DNA from 2 places in the Vibrio sp. 9-16B-A1 genome. Region 2 is predicted to be linked to the other one. Evidence: riboswitches for the same ligand, from Rfam matches in the RefSeq annotation. Region 2 holds a riboswitch; the other holds the start of a gene.

Region 1 (9,593 bases), on a different contig from region 2:
GAGAACTTTGGCAAATACGATTTTAAGGCCTCTCAGTATTATTCACTGGCGCCGGTGCCGGGTCTGCTGGCGTGGCAGGTGCAGGCAAACCTGACCTCAGGTAAGGTGCCATGGAACCAGCTGCCGGATCTGGGTGGTAAGGACATGATGCGTGGCTACATGCAGGGCCGCTACCGGGATAACCAGATGATGATGGGCCAGGTCGAGTACCGTCTGCCGGTATACTGGCGCGTTGGTATGGTGTTCTGGGGCGCGGCGGGTACCGTGGCGGAAGACGTTTCCGGCCTGTGGGATAAGACCGTCACCAGCGCCGGTACCGGTTTCCGGCTGAAAATCAAAGACAAAGTGAACATCCGCGCTGATATCGGCTGGGGTGAGCATGGCGGAACTTTCTATTTCCACGTCAACGAAGTGTTCTGATCTCCGTTAAGTGGCGTGCCTGGCTTTGCCGGGCACGTTTTTTTCACCGCTTTTGCGGCCATATTCCGCCAATCTCACAGCCCGCCTGCCAGGCATTCCCCAAAACCGTCTCACTATGGTATATTCTCCCGCCTGATATTCACCGATTGAGACACAGCCATGTCATTTAACCTGTCGCTTTTGCCCGCCGAAGAGAAGCTTCGTATCGAGATCGATAAGCAGGCATCGTTTTTGGTGTGGAAGATCAAGCAGGCTCAGGCCGGTCCGGAAGTACTTTCCGATCACCTGGCTACGCTGATTGACGACACACACCGGGCGTGGTTTGAGCAGTCGGTACAAAAATATAAGCAGGTGATGGGCGTAGCCTGATCACCCTCGGCGGGCAAAGAAAAGCGGGCCCGGCCGTGTCATGATTCGCGTTAACTGAAGCAGAGAGAACATCCCGATGGGAAGAAGTTTTGAAGTGCGCAAAGCCTCTATGGCGAAAACCCAAGGCGCAAAAATTAAAGTTTATTCCAAATATGGCAAAGAGATTTATGTAGCAGCCAAGAACGGCGGTGCAGACCCGGATACTAACCTGTCTCTGAAACACCTGATCGCAAAAGCGAAGAAAGACCAGGTACCGGCTCACGTAATCGACAAAGCGCTGGACAAAGCGACCGGCGGCGGCGGCGAAGACTACCAGCCAGCACGCTACGAAGGTTTTGGCCCGGGTGGCGCGAGCGTTATCGTTGACTGTCTGACTGACAACGGCAACCGTACTTTCCAGGATGTTCGCCAGTGCTTTGTGAAGACCGGCGCGAAAATCGGCAGCCCGGGTGCGGTTTCGCACATGTTTGACCACCAGGCAGTATTCCAGTTTAAAGGCGACGACGAAGAAGCCGTACTGGAAATGCTGATGATGGAAGACGTAGACGTGACTGACATCGAGCTGGAAGACGGTGTAATGACCGTATTCGCTCCGCACACTGAGTTCTTCAAAGCGAAAACTGCTCTGAACAGCCAGATGCCGGACGTAACCCTGGACGTGGAAGAGATCACTTTCGTTCCTCAGAACCACACTCCGGTAACCGGCGACGACGCTGAGAAGTTCCAGAAATTCCTGGATCTTCTGGATGACTGTGATGATGTTCAGCAGGTTTACCACAACGCTGAGCTGTAATTGCTGAATTGAAAAACCGGGCTTGATATGGCCCGGTTTTTTTATACCTATAAGAACAACAGAGAACAGGGAGAAGTTTATGAAAGTCAGTTTTATCGGACTTGGGGTGATGGGCTATCCGATGGCCGGTCACCTGCAAAAAGCCGGATTTGAAGTGACGGTATTTAACCGCACCACTGAAAAAGCGGAGCGCTGGGCTGCGCAGTATGGTGGGCAGATGGCCACCAGCGTGGCCGAATGTGTTAAAGAGGCGGACGTGGTGCTGACCTGCGTGGGCAACGATGATGACGTGCGCCAGATGACCAACCCGGACTCAGGCGCGCTCTCTGCGATGAAAGCGGGGTCGGTTCTGGTCGACCATACCACGACCTCTGCATTGCTGGCAGAAGAGCTCTCAGAGGCCGCAGAGAAGGCCGGGGTGCGCTTTATGGATGCACCGGTATCCGGAGGCCAGGCTGGCGCAGAAAACGGCGTGCTTACGATTATGTGCGGCGGAGATCAGGCGCTGTTTGATGAGCTTAAGCCGGTGTTTGATGCTTATGGCCGCTCTGCGGTACTGATGGGTAAAGCAGGGCAGGGGCAGCGTGCCAAAATGGTCAATCAGATCTGTATTGGCGGCATTCTTAACGGGCTTTCTGAAGGCCTGCTGCTGGCGGAAAAAGCCGGTCTGGATATTCCTGCGCTGGTGGCCTGCCTTAAAAATGGCGCGGCCGGTTCATGGCAGATGGAAAACCGAGCTGAAACCATGGCTAATAATGAGTTTGATTTTGGCTTTGCCATCGACTGGATGATCAAAGACCTCGGCTTTTGCCTGGACGAAGCCAGGCGTCAGGGCCTGAGTCTTCCGGTCACCGAAACCACCATTGAAGATTACAAAGCCCTTTCTGCACAGGGAGAAGGGCGCATGGATACCTCGGTGCTCATTAAAGCGGTACGTGCCAAAGCCAGCCGCTAAGTGTAAACTGAGCTGCGAAATAGTCGGGGTGCCTGCATTGTGCAGGCTGAGATCGCATTGCGGGACCCGCAGAACCTGATTCAGTTAACACTGACGTAGGGAACTATCTTGCGCACCGGTGCCTCCAGGCCGTGGGCGCCGGTTCCTGTACGTCCTTTACAGGAGCGTATATGACTCATCCAACTTCCATTGTTACTCCAGTCGTCCTGACCATTGCCGGCTCAGACAGCGGTGGCGGCGCCGGTATCCAGGCCGATATCAAGGCCATCTCTGCCACTGGCGGTTATGCCTGCTCGGTAATCACCGCGATAACCGCCCAGAATACCCTTGGCGTCAGCGCCGTTTTTCCCATTCCTGCGCTTCATGTGGCTCATCAGCTCGATGCGGTGTTTGGCGATCTCAACGTAAAAGCGGTGAAAGTGGGCATGCTGGCAGACGCGGAAATCATTCGGGTGGTGGCGGACAAAATTCGTCAGTACCAGCCGGATTTTGTAGTAGTGGATCCTGTGATGGTGGCCACCAGCGGCGATCTGCTGCTTGAGAGTGGGGCAGTGGACTCACTCAAACAGCATCTGTTGCCACTGGCTGACCTGATCACGCCCAACCTGCCTGAGAGCGCGGTACTGACAAGGCTGCCCATTCCTCAAAATCAGGCGCAGATGGAAGCGATGCTGACCGCGCTGCGCGTCCTGGATTGTGGTGCCATCCTGCTTAAGGGCGGGCACCTGGAGAACGAAGCGGACAGCTGTGATCTGCTGCTTCAGGACGGTGAAACCCGGCGCTTTTCGGCGCAAAGAGTCGTGACCCGCAATACCCACGGCACTGGCTGTACCCTGTCTGCTGCCATTGCTTCATATCTTGCAAAGGGCAGGGCGCTTGCTGATGCGGTGGCGATGGCAAAATCCTATCTCACCCTGGCACTCACACACGCCGATGAGCTGCAGGTCGGCAATGGCCACGGTCCGGTTCACCATTTTTATCCGGGACACCAGTAGCAGAGACAAGCTCTTTCGTTTCTGGCTCATTGCGGTTTGTATCAGCTCAGGGCCGGCGCAGGATGTTACCTGAGCTACAGAGGGTGAGCCGCGCAATATTTACACTGTAAATCTCTAATTTTTGGTCGAACTTGGCATCGATTGATTTTAGAATGGGAATGTCAGTAAAATTTGCTGCGATTGATGTCTCATCGCAGGGAAATTTCAGCTATTTTTAAAGATAGCCGCGTCCATCGCTGAACGTTTGAGAAAATAAATGAGTAAAAAAGAAGAATTTCAGAAGGCTACGGAAAATTTGCGTAAGGCGGTTCCTCTGATGATCAAGAATCAGGTTCCGACAACGCCGAGTAATTACGCGCTTTGGTATACTTACGTCGACAACACCCTGCCGGAGCTCAACCGGGATCTGGAAGAGGTCATTGATCAGTATGGGGTGTGTCCGTCTGCCCAGAGTCAGGCTCTGTACCGCACGTACGTGGCGCAAAAGACAGAGACCGATGTGGCGCACATGCGCCAGAGTCTGGAGCGTCTTTTGAGTGAAGTTTCTCACTCGATGTCCGACACCCTGAACAACACCAGTGCTTTTCAGACCCAGATTGATAAGAGTTTCAGCAGCCTTGAACGGATGGAAGATGAAGGCCTTTCGTTTGATGAAGTCATGGGGCTCGTGCGGGATCTGCTGGTGGAGTCCAAAGACATCCGCCATACCACTCAGTTTCTCAACAATCAGCTCAATGTCGCCAGCAGCGAGATCGAACAGCTCAAAGATCAGCTGGCTAAAGTACAGCAGGATTCGCTGTTTGACGGCCTCTCCAGCCTGATGAACCGCCGCGCCTTTGATAAAGATATCGAAGCTTACTGCAGCGCGGGTGAGCAGTTCTGTGTAATACTGCTCGACATCGATCACTTCAAATCTTACAACGACCAGTACGGCCACCTGTTTGGCGATATGGTGATTAAGTCGATTGCCAAACGTCTGCAGACCTCCTGCCGTGATGGTATCGCTGCTTATCGTTTCGGTGGTGAAGAGTTCGCTTACATCGTTCCGGCTAAAGCACTGCGCAGCGCGATTCGTTTTGCTGAATCAGTGCGTACCAGCCTGGAAAAACTGACCATTCGTGATAAACGCAGCGGCAAGATGGTGAAATCTGTCACCGCTTCATTCGGTGTGGCTGAGTATCAGCCGGGGGAAACCCCGCATGATCTCGTGGACCGTTCAGACATCCAGCTCTACGAAGCCAAACGTCTGGGACGTAACCGGGTACTTCCGGTTTAGCGGTTATCTTCATAAAAAAGCGCCGGCCTCAGTGGCCGGCGCTTTTTTATCATCAGGACAGTTATTCTCAGAACAGCAGGGTGTAAAGCCAGCCCGCACTGACCGCCATGCCCAGTATCACACTGAGAAACGCTGCGATCATTGGCGTCTTAAACAGCGATTTCAGCAGGATCACTTCGGTCAGACTCGCCCCGGCACTGCCGATGATCAGCGCCATCACCGAGCCCAGCGCCATACCTTTTTGTACCAGCGCGGCACTGAGCGGGATCACTGCTTCTGCGCGGATATAGAGCGGAATACCGATCACCGCGGCCAATGGGATCGCATACCACTTATCAGCGCCTGCGTACTGGCTGATAAGCTCAGTCGGGATAAAGCCGTAGATAAACGAACCAATAGCGATGCCGAGCATCAGGTAGGGCAGAACCTGCTTAAAATCTTTCCAGGTACTGTGCCAGATAGTGACCCAGCGGTTTGGTTCGCTTTTGGTCAGTGTCATCGCAGCGGTACCATCTGATGAGCAGCAGTTTACGCTGGCCGGTTGTTCTGCCGCTGAATCCTTGTCAGCCGCTGAGCAGCTGCTTTGTGGTTCCGGCTTTGCCGTGGTGCAGCACTGGCTGGCTGCCGGTTTTGCCGGAGCGCAGCTGGTCGCAGAGCAGGCTGATGACCCTGCGTCCTGATAGGCCTCTTCTTTTACATAACGCTCAAAGCCAAGCTGTTCAAGCACGTAGCCTGCCACGACAGATACAGTCATGGCGATACCAAAATAGAACAGCGCCACCTGCCAGCCAAAGGTCACCACAAACAGACCAATGATCACCGGGTTCAGCAGCGGGCTGGCGAACAAAAACACCAGCATAGGCCCAAACCCGGCTCTCGCCCTTAAAAGTCCTTTGAGGAAAGGGATAGTGGAGCAGGAGCAGAACGGGGTGATCGAGCCCAGCAGCGCTGCGATCACATAGCCGCGTCCGTTTTGTGAACTCAGGATCGACTGGATCTTCTCCGGGGTCAGGTAGCTTTGCAGTACCCCCACCAGATAACTGATTACCAGAAACAGCACCGTCAGTTCGGCCGCCAGAAAGACAAACATATCCAGGGCCTCGCGACCCATGTTGAGCAACTCTTGATTCATAAAAACTCCGGTATTGGATAACTTCTATATTTCGAGAATTATAGAAATGAGGTGAAAATGGTCAAGGGAAATATTTCGATAAATATCGAAATAAAAGTGATCGCGATGATTTTTAAAGAAAAAAATTTTCAAAGCCAGGCTGGGGAGGAGGAAGGAACGCAGGGCTGCATTTTCTGCGCTGAGCTGCTATATTTCGATAAATTTCGAATAAAACCAGGTGTGTATCGGTGGATATAGAAATCGTTGCTAAAGCATTGAAAGAACTGGGCCATCCGACCCGGCTGGCTATTTTTAAAGTGGTGGTGAAAGCGGGCCACCAGGGTATTGCGGTTGGTGGGATTCAGGAGCAGCTGGCGATCCCGGGCTCCACTCTGTCTCACCATATCTCCAGTCTGGCATCGGCGGGTTTGCTGACTCAGCGCAGGGAAGGGCGGACCCTGTTTTGTGTGGCCTGCTATGAGCAGCTTGAGCAGGTGATCGGATTTCTGCAGGATGAATGCTGCGCTGATGAGCAGACCTGTTAAGCTGTCTCTGTTGCTCAAAGGATGAACAGTTATGGATAAAGACAAAGCAGAAGCGGCGCTCGGTCTGTTTAACGGCGCGGAGGCCAGTTTCCCGTTCGGACCGGAAGCGAAAGTGTTTAAAGTGATGGGTAAAATGTATGCCCTGGTCTCTCAGCTCGATGAGCCGGCACGGGTCACCCTGAAAGCCCCACCAGCCGAAGTGGAAACCCTGATCGAAGAGTTTGATTCAGTGATCCCGGGTTACTATATGAACAAAAAGCACTGGGTCACTATCTCGCTCGATGGCGAGCTTGATGAAACGATGCTGAGTGGGTTGATGGAAGGTTCCTATAAGCTGGTGGTTTCCGGGCTGAGGAAAGCAGACCGGGAAGCGCTGCAGCAGAAGTAGAGCAGCAGAACAGAAGCAGAACAAATAAAGGGGCTCGTATGAGCCCCTTGTTGTATCCGGTGCGGTTTACGCCGCGCCGTTGGTAATGTCTTCGCCGATAAAACCACCGGTCTGGTGGGCCCACAGCTGGGAGTAGATCCCGCCGCTTTGTACCAGTTGCTGGTGGGTGCCCTGTTCCACAACCTGTCCCTGGTCAAGCACGATCAGCCGGTCCATCGCCGCGATGGTCGACAGGCGGTGAGCGATGGCGATCACCGTCTTGCCCTGCATCAGCTCATTGAGACTCTCCTGAATCGCCGCTTCCACTTCCGAGTCGAGCGCTGAGGTTGCTTCATCGAGCACCAGCAGCGGCGCGTCTTTCAGCAGTACCCGCGAGATAGCAATACGCTGGCGCTGGCCGCCGGAGAGTTTCACGCCACGCTCACCGACCTGAGCGTCATAACCGCCGTTGCCGTGCGGGTCGGTCAGGGATTCGATAAACTCATGGGCGTGCGCCTGCTTTGTTGCCCGCAGCAGAGCATCTTCACCGGCGTCCGGATTGCCGTAGAGGATATTGTCACGGATCGAGCGGTGCAGCAGTGAGGTATCCTGGGTCACCATGCCGATAGCGCCGCGCAGCGAGTCCTGGGTGACGTCAGAGATGTTCTGACCATCTATCAGGATCGCGCCCTCTTCCACATCGTGGAAGCGCAGCAGCAGGTTCACCAGGGTCGATTTTCCCGCACCGGAGCGGCCGACCAGGCCCACTTTCTCACCCGGTTTGATATTGAGATTCAGGTGGCTGAGTACCCCTTTATCTTTCTCACCGTAGTGGAAGCTGACGTTATTAAACTCGATACCACCCCGGGTAACTTCAATCGGCTTGGCGTCTTTTTTGTCCTGGATAGCCACCGGTTTGGAGAGGGTCTCTATTCCGTCGACCACGGTACCCATGTTTTCAAACAGGGCGCCGACTTCCCACATGATCCACATTGACATGCCGTTGATACGCAGCGCCAGACTGATGGCGATCGCGATAGCACCGATGGTGATAGCGCTGACCGACCAGAGGTAGATGGAGATCGCCGCGACAGAGAACACCAGCACGTAGTTGGCGATTTCAACGCACACATCAAAGCCTGTCACCAGACGCATCTGACGTTTGACCGTATCGAGGAACTCTTCCATCCCTTCTTCGGCGTACTCCAGTTCACGCTGGCTGTGGGCAAACAGCTTCACCGTGGTGATGTTGGTGTAGCTGTCGACGATACGGCCGGTCATGGTTGAGCGGGCGTCGGCCTGCTCAGAGGCGACCTTTTTCAGCTTAGGCACAAAGTAGACCTGAATGCCCACGTAGGCGGCCAGCCAGGCGACCATAGGGATCATCAGCCGGATATCCGCCTGAGCCAGGATCACCAGCATGGAGGTAAAGTACACCGAAACGTAAACAAAAACGTCAAAGGTCTTCATTACGGTTTCCCGTACCGCCAGCGAGGTCTGCATCACCTTGGTCGCCACGCGTCCGGCGAAGTCGTCCTGATAGAAGGAAACGCTCTGCTTGAGCAGGTAACGGTGCGCCAGCCAGCGGATAGACATCGGGTAGTTACCCAGCAGCGACTGATGCACCACCAGTGAGTAAACCGTGACGAGTATGGGCATCACGACCAGCAGCAAAATACCCACACCGATAAGCGTGCTGCGGTTGTCCTGCCAGAAGGTGTCCGGATTGCTCTGTGCCAGCCAGTCCACCAGCTGGCCCATAAATCCGAACAGGGACACTTCGATGATCGCCACCGTAGTACTCAGCAGTGCCATCACCAGCAGCGGCTTTTCAAAGCCGCGGGTATAGTGACGACAGAACGCCAGTATCCCTTTGGGGGGTTGCTGAGGCTCTTCCCCGGGGAAGGCCCGGGTAAAGCTTTCAAACTTCTTAAACATATAAATCCTTTCGTTTTCTTATCATTATTTTGCCCGGCTTATCGGGTGACGGTGGGTGCGAAAGAGTGAGGAAAAGGTGATAAGCCGGACTGTCAGCTCACGTCCACTGTTCAGCGCATCAACTGTTCAATTGGTTGCAATGTGAGCTAATTGCATAGCCTACCGCAAAGTCTGCAGAATGTAATGAGATGATAAAAAGAAATAGCAGCAGATTATTATTGCTGCGACAGAGGCGGGGAGTTTTTGCTCTTGTGCGTCAAAACAAACCAGACAGACCACCGTCAGGGAGTGTGCCGGGATACGGTTTTGTCCGTTTTTACGGGATTCGGCCCGGGCGTAATTTATCTGCTTTATGGTAGACTTAGCGCCATCCCGCAAACGCTAACCCAATTACAACCGGATAGAAAATGTCAAAACTAAGCCTGCAGGAACAGCTGCTGAAAGCTGGCCTGGTGAATGAAAAGAAACTGAAGAAAGCCAAAAAAGGCTCCAAGAAATCACGTGTTCAGGCCCGTGAAGCCAAACAGGCCGTTGAAGAGAACAAAGAAGCGCAGCGCCAGCGCGATATTGAGCTGAACAAACAGCGTGAAGCAGAAAAGCTGAGCAAAGAGCTCAAAGCTCAGGTGAAGCAGCTGATTGAGATGAACCGCATCGATCTTAAGAACGGTGACATCAAGTACAACTTTACCGACGGCACCCTTGTTAAGGGCATCTATGTGACTTCTGAGGTGCGTGACCAGCTGAGTAAAGGCGTGCTGTCTGTCGCCCGCATAGAGGACGGCTACGCTGTGATCCCGTCATCTGTGGCGTACAAGATTGCCGCG
Region 2 (9,593 bases):
TTCTCGGTATCTGTGGCACATTTATGGGCGGGATTGCCATGCTGGCCCGTCAGCTCGGACACAAAGTGACCGGCAGTGACGCTAATGTCTACCCGCCGATGAGCACCATGCTGGAAGAGCAGGGGATTGAGATCATCCAGGGATTTGATCCGGCTCAGCTGAAGCCGGAGCCAGACCTGGTGGTGGTTGGTAACGCCATGAGCCGGGGAAATCCGTGCGTTGAGCACGTGCTGAACCACAACCTGAGATACACATCCGGCCCTCAGTGGCTGCAGGATCACCTGCTGCATGACCGCTGGGTTTTGGCAGTCGCAGGTACTCACGGCAAGACGACTACTTCCAGTATGCTGGCGTGGATTTTAGAGGATTGCGGCTATCAGCCAGGCTTTCTGGTTGGTGGCGTTCTGGGCAACTTTGGCATCTCCGCCCGGCTGGGTGAGAGTATGTTCTTTGTGGTCGAAGCCGATGAATATGACAGTGCTTTTTTCGACAAGCGATCTAAGTTTGTTCACTACCATCCGCGCACTCTGGTGCTGAACAATCTGGAGTTTGACCACGCCGATATCTTTGACGATCTGGAAGCGATTAAGCGCCAGTTCCATCACCTTGTGCGTACCGTGCCGGGTAACGGCCGGTTGCTGGTTCCTGAGCAGGATGAAGCCCTGCATGACGTGCTGGAGCGCGGCTGCTGGACGGAGAAAGAGCTGGTCAATGGCCGTGGTGACTGGCAGGCGCATAAACATCAGCGCGATGGCAGTGACTTTGACGTTTCGTTCAAAGGCGAAGTCGTGGGCCGGGTGCAATGGGATCTGGTCGGAGAGCACAACGTCAGCAATGCGCTGATGGCGGTGGCGGCTGCCCGCCATGTTGGTGTGACCCCGGATCTGGCCTGTGAAGCCCTGGGCCGGTTTATCAACACCAAACGCCGTCTGGAGCACAAAGGTTCAGTGAACGACATTGAGCTCTACGATGATTTTGCCCATCACCCAACCGCGATCAGGCTGACGCTGCAGGGGCTGAGAGACAAAGTGGGCAACGACCGCATTCTTGCGGTACTGGAACCCCGCTCCAGCACCATGAAGCTGGGCGTTCATAAGGACGATTTGGCTGGTGCCCTCAGTCAGGCTGATGAAGTGTTTATGTTCCAGCCCGACAACATTCAGTGGGAAGTGAGCGAAGTGACCGACCGCTGCCTGCAAACCGCACACCATGAGCACGACCTGGACCGTTTGGTCAGCAGGGTGACAGAGAGTGCCCGCGCAGGCGATAAGATCCTGGTGATGAGCAATGGAGGATTCGGCGGTATTCACCAGAAAATCCTGGACCAGCTGGCTAATCGCTGAGTTAAGCGCGAAAATAGAGATCAGACTCCGGAAAAGAGAGGCAGTGTGGAGTGAGTCGAATATGCTCCTCCCAGGACCCAGGACCCAGGACCCAGGACCCAGGACCCAGGACCCAGGACCCAGGACCCAGGATCACTGTCTCCACCAAAAAGTTGAACTATGAAAGATAAAAACAAATCCATCACCCTTGCCTGGACCGGTGCCTCCGGTGCCCCTTATGGTCTTAAGCTGCTGCAGACCCTGCTGGCAGCAGAGTACCAGGTTTACCTGCTTATCTCATCGGCCGCGCGGGTGGTGTTGGCGACCGAGCACGGCCTGAAACTGCCGGCCGGGCCGGACGCGGCTAAAAAAGCCCTGGTGGAGCACCTTGGCTGTGAAGCGGACAGGCTGACGGTTTGTGGCAAAGAGGACTGGTTCTCACCGGTCGCTTCTGGCTCGGCTGCGCCAAAACAGATGGTGGTCTGCCCGTGCAGTGCCGGCAGCGTAGCGGCGATCGCCCACGGCATGTCGGACAATCTGACTGAACGGGCGGCAGATGTGGTGCTCAAAGAGCGCGGCCAGCTTATTCTGGTGGTGCGCGAAACCCCGCTTTCCACTCTGCATCTTGAGAATATGCACAAGCTCTCTCAGATGGGGGTGACCATTATGCCGGCGTCCCCGGGTTTTTATCATCAGCCGAAGTCGGTTGAGGATCTGGTCGATTTTATGGTGGCGCGCGTGCTGGATCACCTCGGTATCGACAACACGCTTATCCCCCGCTGGGGTTATGACAGCCGCGGCTAAAATCAACCCGGCATATAGCAGCTTTGTGAAGATAAGGTTACAATGCGTCTGAACTCAACGGGGTGCCGCGTACGAGCGTGGCTGAGAGAATACCCGTCGACCTGAACCAGATAATGCTGGCGTAGGAATTGAGTAACTGATCTCAACCCCTGTGCCGCTCACCTATCAAGGAGCGAACAGTGAACAAAACACTGCTGCCGGTAGCTATTGCTGCCGCATTCTCATCTGCTGCGCTGGCAGCCCAACCAACCCTGACCGTTTATACCTACGACTCTTTTGCCGCTGACTGGGGCCCGGGCCCGGTTATAACCAAAGCGTTTGAAGCTGAGTGTGACTGCACCCTGAATCTGGTGGCGCTGGATGATGGCGTTTCCATTCTTAACCGCCTGCGCCTTGAAGGTAAGAACAGCAAAGCGGACGTGGTTCTGGGGCTGGATAACAACCTGATCGACGAAGCAAAGAAAACCGGCCTGCTGGCTGAGCACAGTGTCGACACCGCTAAACTGACCCTGCCAGGTGGCTGGCAGGACAAGACTTTTGTACCTTATGACTACGGCTATTTTGCGTTTGTTTACAACAAGCAGAAGCTGACGAACCCGCCGGCGAGTCTGAAAGAGCTGATCGAAGAGCGTGATGACCTGAAAGTGATCTACCAGGACCCGCGCACGTCTACGCCGGGTCAGGGCCTGATGCTGTGGATGAAGTCGGTGTATGGCGATGGTGCGTCTTCTGCCTGGCAGCAACTGGCAAAGAAAACCGTGACCGTCACCAAGGGCTGGAGCGAAGCTTACTCTATGTTCCTGAAAGGGGAGTCGGACATGGTGCTTTCGTACACCACCTCGCCGGCTTATCACCTGATCGCTGAGAGCGATGATAACTACGCCGCGGCGGACTTTGCTGAAGGTCACTACACCCAGGTGGAAGTCGCCGCTAAAGTAGCTTCTTCGCAGCAGCCTGAGCTGGCTGAGCGCTTTATGCAGTTTATCCTGAGCGATGCCTTCCAGGGTGCGATGCCTACTGGTAACTGGATGTACCCGGTGACCGGTGTGGCTCAGCCTAAAGGTTTTGAAAGTCTGACCCTGCCACAAAAAGCACTGGCGTTCAGCCCGGAAGAAGTGGCGAAAAACCGCCGTTCGTGGATCCGTGAATGGCAGTCGGCGCTGGTTAACTGATCCGATAAAGTCAATCCCGGCCATGCCCTGGAGGCATGGCCATTTTTTTGAGTGAGATATGGGCAAGATACCCAAAACAGGGCTGGTGGTTGTACTGGCGATCCTGCTGCTGGTCGGGCTGGCACTGACCAGCCTGATCCGCTTTGCACCCGGGCTGAATCCGGCGCAGGTGATTGGCGACCCTTACTACCTGCATGTAACCCGGTTCAGTTTTTATCAGGCGCTGCTCTCAACCCTGCTCAGCGTCGGCTTTGCGCTGCCGGTCGCCCACGCCCTGTCCCGGCGGCACTTTCGTGGCAAAGGGCTGCTGCTCAAACTTTTCTCCTCAACCCTGGTTTTGCCGGTGTTGGTGGGGGTATTTGGCCTGCTGGCCATCTATGGCAACAGTGGTCTGCTGGCCGGGCTGTTTGACTGGGACCTCTCCATTTACGGCCTGAGCGGTATTCTGCTGGCACATGTGTTTTTCAACCTGCCTTATGCGGCGCGCCTGCTGCTTCAGTCTCTGGAATCGGTGCCTGCAGAGCAGCACAAGCTGGCCGCGCATCTTGGGATGAGCGCCTGGCAGAAGTTTCGTTTTGTGGAGTGGCCGCGCCTGCGCCAGCAGCTTCCGCATGTGGCCGGGCTGGTGTTTATGCTCTGCTTTACCAGTTTTGCCACTGTGATGGCGCTGGGGGGCGGGCCTAAATCGACCACCATTGAGCTGGCCATCTATCAGGCGATCAAATACGACTTTGACCTGCAGGCCGGTGCGCTGCTGGCATTGTGGCAGATGGGGCTGTGTGCGCTGCTGGCGCTGGCGGTACAAAAGCTGGCCCGTCCGTTGCCGCCGGACGCAGCCAGCCAGGCGCTGGCGCCGGATTACAGCCGCGATTGCGTTAAAACCCTGCTGTGGGACTGGGGCTGGATAGGCGGCGCGGCTCTGCTGGTGCTCCCGCCGCTGGCGGCGGTGTTGCTGGCCGGACTGAACAGCCAGCTTGGCAGCGTGCTTGGCAGCGGTGCATTCTGGCGTGCGCTGGCGACCTCTGTGTCGATTGCGCTGTGTGCCGCTGTTCTGGCTCTGGGATGCGGTTTTGCGGTGCTGCTCAGCAGCCGGGCGCTGCGTTTGTCGGACAAAGCATTCTGGGCTGATAAAACCGAGCTGGTGGCGACCATGATCCTGGTGACGCCCGGGCTGGTGTTAAGTACCGGTCTGTTTCTGATGCTGCGGGAGTGGGGTGATATCAGCCGCACCGGAGTGGTGGTTGTTGTTCTGGTTAACGCCCTGATGGCACTGCCCTATGTGGTCAAAGCCCTTGCCCAGCCGATGCTGCACCTGGCGCAGCGCTACCGGTTTTTAAGCGCCAGCCTTGGGATCAGGGGGCTCAATCATCTTCGCCTGATCGAGTGGCGGGCGCTGAAAAAGCCAATATGCCACTCGCTGGCGCTGGGTTTCATGCTCTCTATGGGCGACCTCAGTGCCATCGCCCTGTTTGGCAGCCAGGATTTGCGAACCCTGCCATTGTACCTGTTTCAGCTGATGGGCAGTTACCAGATGGAGGCGGCCGCTGTGGTCTCTCTGGTATTGTTTGCCCTTTCTGTAGGCAGTTTTACCCTGATTGAACGTCTGTTAACCGGAGGCCGCAAAGCGTGACTCAACTGACTCTCGATAATGTTTTGTACCGTTATCAAAATGAAGCCTTTAACTTTGATCTTAAGGTGGACAGTGGTGACATTCTGGCACTGCTTGGGCCAAGCGGGGCGGGCAAATCGACCCTGCTGGCGCTGGTGGCCGGTTTTATCGAACCGCTCAGCGGAGATATTTATGCGGGCACGCGGCGCCTGAACGGGCTGGCGCCTTATCAGCGTCCGCTGGCGATGCTGTTTCAGGAGCATAATCTGTTTGCCCATCTCAGCCTGAGAGACAATATCGCTCTTGGGCTGCATCCGGGGCTGAAGCTTTCAAAAGAGCAGTGGCAACAGGCAGAGCAGGCGGCAGAGCTGGTGGGTATTGGCGCTTTGCTGGACCGGCTGCCTGAAGAGGTTTCCGGTGGTCAAAAGCAGCGGGCGGCATTGGCGCGCTGTTTTGTTCAGTCGTGTTCGCTGTGGCTGCTGGATGAGCCATTTTCAGCGCTCGACCCGGTGATCCGCGAAGAGATGCTGGGGCTGGTCAAAAATCTGGCCCGGGAAAAGCAGCTCAGCGTAGTCATGGTGACTCACCACCTGAGCGATGCCAGGGCGGTGGCGGATCGTTTTGCGTTTATGGCGGATGGCAGGGTGAAGGTGAGCGGAAGCATTGAAGCGCTCAGCCCGGACCACAGTGACCCTCAATTGAGCGCGTTTGTAAGAGCGGGCGGGTAGAAGTACCTGCGAGATTAAGCTCAATGGCTAAAGGCAGCCGGGAGTTGCCAGGCAAACTCTCCGCGCCAGGACGGCGCGGTGAAGCCCCATGGATGGGTTTATGCGTGTTTGCCTGGCGGCTCCCGGCTGGATCTCCGTACTTTTTACAGATTCTCCTCCGCAAACTCAGCCAGACGGCTGCGCACTACGCCATTCAGGTGCACATTGGCACTGCCTTCAAAGTTCTTAAACCGCTCCACCATATAGGTCAGCCCGGATGTCACCGGCGTCAGGTATGGTGAGTCGATCTGAGCCAGGTTACCTGAGCAGACGATCTTGGTACCCTCACCACAGCGGGTGATGATGGTTTTGATCTGTGAAGCGGTCAGGTTCTGGCACTCATCGAGCAGCACAAACGCATTCTGGATCGAACGGCCGCGCATAAAGTTGATCGACTTGAACTGAATATTGGCTTTGTCGCAGATGTACTTCAGCGAGCCTTCGGTGCAGTGGTCGTTTTTGTGCAGCGCTTCCAGGGTATCGGTTACCGCTGCCAGCCACGGCAGCATTTTCTCTTCTTCGCTGCCAGGCAGGAAGCCGATGGACTCACCGATATCCGGGGTGTTTCGGGTAACGATGATCTTATCGAACATACCGCGCTCAATGGTCATCTCCAGTGCTGCCGCCATCGCAAGCATGGTCTTACCACTACCAGCCGCGCCGGTCAGGATCACCATATCGATATCCGGGTCGAGCAGGGCGTCCATAGCCATTCCCTGGTAGACGTTTTTCGGCCGGATGTCCCACGCCTGGCGGCACAGCATCCGCTCCAGGCCGATATCACGAATCGTGACCGCTTCACCGTTACTGTCCTCCACCCGGGCAGCAAAATCACTGTCGTCATCGATCAGATACTGGTTGATGTAGGTGGGCTCAAGGTGGCCCTGGCTGATGGTGTGCCAGGTTTTCCCTCCAAGGGTTTTGCTTTCGACTTTTTCCACATTATCCCAGAAATTGCCCTGATATTTGTGGAAGCCTTTGGTCAGGAACTGAACGTCATCGATCAGCTGGTCGGTACGGTAATCCTCGACAAAGCGGACCCCGGCTCCTTTGGCGCGCAGACGCATGTTGATGTCTTTGGTCACCAGTACTACTTCACGTGGTGAACGTGTGTTCTGAAGGTAGATCACCGCGTTGAGGATCCGGTTGTCGCCCTCTTTGTCGGTGAAAGCCCGCACGGTCTCCTGCAGCCCGAAGTCGGACAGAATCGCCAGAGTGCCGCTCGATTTTCCGTTGCGGTTGAGGGAAATCCCTTCGGAGATCTGATCCGGAGTGGCATCGTGAAAGATGTTCTCCAGCGCCCGGATCGCCACGCGCGCATCGCGGGCCACATCCCGTTTACTGTCTTTTATCCGGTCGAGTTCTTCTAAAACGGTCATCGGAATGACCACGTCGTGTTCCTGGAAGGAATAGATAGCGAAAGGTTCATGAAGCAGGATGTTGGTGTCGAGCACAAACAATTTCCGGTCGGTATCGCCCATAAGCGTCTCCTTTTCCGCGCCAGCGGATGCTTAGCCAAGCATCGTTTGTCAGCAGAGGTCGTGTTTAACCACGCGGAAGACCTTTCCGGTATCAGGCTCCCTCTAAACAGCGACATACTGCAAACCCGTTTAGATACCAAGCCTCTGCAATCCGTATGCCATACAGACAGAGACTTAACTCAAGTATATGTAAATTCTCGGTGTTTAGAATTAGTTTGATCACATCTTCTTTACACTTTTATGGCATTTGCGGGAGCGTTAAAAAAAAGCGTCAATTTCACCGCTTTGGGCGTGACCTGTATCACGCCATCAAGTAAGATTAGCGCCCTTTTTTGCGGTGCAGAATCGCCTTTCAGGTATTTCAAATATACTTACCCTGCACCGCGGTAAATTTTGGTTTAAGAGGAACTCAGTCACATGGCATTTGCTTTAGGTCAACGCTGGATTAGTGATACAGAAAGCGATTTGGGTTTGGGTACGGTAGTTGCGCTGGACGCCCGTACGGTTACCCTGATGTTTGCAGCATCTGAAGAGAACCGCGTGTACGCGCGAAGCGATGCCCCGGTAACCCGAGTGACCTTTAACGCCGGTGATGTGATCGACGCGCAGGAAGGCTGGTCGCTGAAAGTGACCGATGTACAGGAAGACAATGGCATCCTGACCTACATGGGTGTCCGTCAGGATAATGATGAAGAAACCCTGCTGCGCGAGATTTTCCTGTCGAATCAGATCCGTTTTAACAAGCCACAGGACAAGCTGTTCGCCGGTCAGATCGACCGTATGGACAACTTTGTGCTGCGCTATCGTGCATTGCATAACCAGCACCAGCAACACAGAAGCCCGATGCGTGGCCTGTGTGGTATGCGTGCCGGTCTTATCCCTCATCAGCTTTACATTGCCCATGAAGTGGGCCGCCGCCACGCGCCACGCGTACTGCTGGCGGATGAAGTAGGCCTGGGTAAAACCATCGAAGCGGGCATGATCATTCACCAGCAGGTGCTGGCCGGCCGTGCTGAGCGTATCCTGATCCTGGTGCCGGAAACCCTGCAGCATCAGTGGCTGGTTGAGATGATGCGCCGCTTTAACCTGCACTTCTCTGTATTTGACGAAGAGCGCTGTGTGGAAGCGTTCGCCGAGTCAGACAACCCGTTTGATACCCAGCAGCTGGTGCTTTGTTCGCTGGACTTCCTGCGCAAGAGCAAAAAGCGCTTTGAGCAGGCGCTGGAAGGTGACTGGGATCTGCTGGTGGTGGATGAAGCGCACCACCTTGAGTGGAGCCAGGAAAAACCGAGCCGTCAGTACCAGGTGGTGGAAGGACTGGCTGAGCGTACCCCGGGTGTGCTGTTGCTGACCGCAACCCCTGAACAGCTTGGCCACGAGAGCCACTTTGCCCGTCTGCGTCTGCTCGATCCGGACCGTTTCTACGATTACAGCACTTTTGTTGCCGAAGAGCAGCAGTACGCGCCGGTCGCTGATTCCGTGGCGACCCTGTTTGCCGGGCAGAAGCTGGCGGATGAAGCCAAGAATCAGATCACTGAGCTTTTGTCTGAGCAGGACGTTGAGCCGCTGTTTCGTATCATCGAAGGCAGTGACGACGAAGAGCAGAAAGCAGCGGCCCGTCAGGAGCTTATCGACAATCTGATGGACCGTCATGGTACCGGCCGGGTGCTGTTCCGTAACACCCGTGCAGCGATTAAAGGTTTCCCGGTGCGTAATGTGCACCTGATGCCAATGCCGATCCCGTCTCAGTACACCACCGCGATGCGCGTGGCAGGCATGCTGGGTGGCAAGATGTCTGCTGAAGCGCGTGCGATGAAAATGCTTTACCCGGAAGAGATCTTCCAGGAGTTCGAAGGCGACAGTGCCAGCTGGTGGCAATTTGATTCGCGTGTTGACTGGCTGCTTGAGAAAATCAAAGCCAAACGCGGCGAGAAGATCCTGGTGATCGCTTCCCGTGCCGGTACTGCGCTGCAGCTGGAGCAGGCACTGCGCGAGCGTGAAGGTATTCGTGCGACTGTATTCCACGAAGGTATGTCGATTCTGGAGCGCGATAAAGCCTCGGCTTACTTTGCTCAGGAAGAGGGCGGTGCTCAGGTGCTGATCTGTTCTGAGATCGGTTCTGAAGGGCGTAACTTCCAGTTTGCTAACCAGCTGGTGATGTTTGACCTGCCGATGAACCCGGACCTGCTGGAGCAGCGTATCGGTCGTCTTGACCGTATCGGTCAGCAACAGGATATCGATATCTTTGTCCCGTACCTGGAGGGGACCTCTCAGGCGATTCTGGCGCGCTGGTTTGATGAAGGCCTGAGTGCCTTCCGTGAAACCTGCCCGACTGGCCGTGCAGTATACGACGAGCACCTGGATGACCTGATTGCCATGCTGGCCAGCGGTGAGACGGATAATCTGGACGAAGTGATCGAAACGTCGCACAAGATGAA

What was found. A riboswitch is a leader RNA that binds a small molecule or an ion and turns the genes downstream of it on or off. The one in region 2 is predicted to bind thiamine pyrophosphate.
Region 1: linked by a shared signal. The riboswitch ahead of thiD (bifunctional hydroxymethylpyrimidine kinase/phosphomethylpyrimidine kinase) and the one ahead of thiB (thiamine ABC transporter substrate binding subunit) in region 2 are both predicted to bind thiamine pyrophosphate.

Annotation. Positions count from the first base shown of each region.
Region 1 is NZ_JBSDZD010000004.1:171,555-181,147, reverse strand. It holds gene ACVB80_RS08770 (BamA/TamA family outer membrane protein) at 1-420, shown strand, start outside; gene ACVB80_RS08765 (DUF3283 family protein) at 580-789, shown strand; gene ACVB80_RS08760 (YebC/PmpR family DNA-binding transcriptional regulator) at 866-1,582, shown strand; gene ACVB80_RS08755 (NAD(P)-dependent oxidoreductase) at 1,662-2,537, shown strand; TPP riboswitch at 2,552-2,656, shown strand; gene thiD (bifunctional hydroxymethylpyrimidine kinase/phosphomethylpyrimidine kinase) at 2,708-3,532, shown strand; gene ACVB80_RS08745 (GGDEF domain-containing protein) at 3,789-4,808, shown strand; gene ACVB80_RS08740 (permease) at 4,876-5,940, opposite strand; gene ACVB80_RS08735 (ArsR/SmtB family transcription factor) at 6,168-6,464, shown strand; gene ACVB80_RS08730 (MmcQ/YjbR family DNA-binding protein) at 6,496-6,852, shown strand; gene ACVB80_RS08725 (ABC transporter ATP-binding protein) at 6,919-8,769, opposite strand; gene ACVB80_RS08720 (DUF2058 domain-containing protein) at 9,177-9,593, shown strand, end outside.
Region 2 is NZ_JBSDZD010000008.1:76,870-86,462, forward strand. It holds gene mpl (UDP-N-acetylmuramate:L-alanyl-gamma-D-glutamyl-meso-diaminopimelate ligase) at 1-1,343, shown strand, start outside; gene ACVB80_RS14120 (flavin prenyltransferase UbiX) at 1,503-2,126, shown strand; TPP riboswitch at 2,175-2,271, shown strand; gene thiB (thiamine ABC transporter substrate binding subunit) at 2,306-3,298, shown strand; gene thiP (thiamine/thiamine pyrophosphate ABC transporter permease ThiP) at 3,357-4,928, shown strand; gene thiQ (thiamine ABC transporter ATP-binding protein) at 4,925-5,635, shown strand; gene ACVB80_RS14140 (PhoH family protein) at 5,779-7,155, opposite strand; gene rapA (RNA polymerase-associated protein RapA) at 7,573-9,593, shown strand, end outside.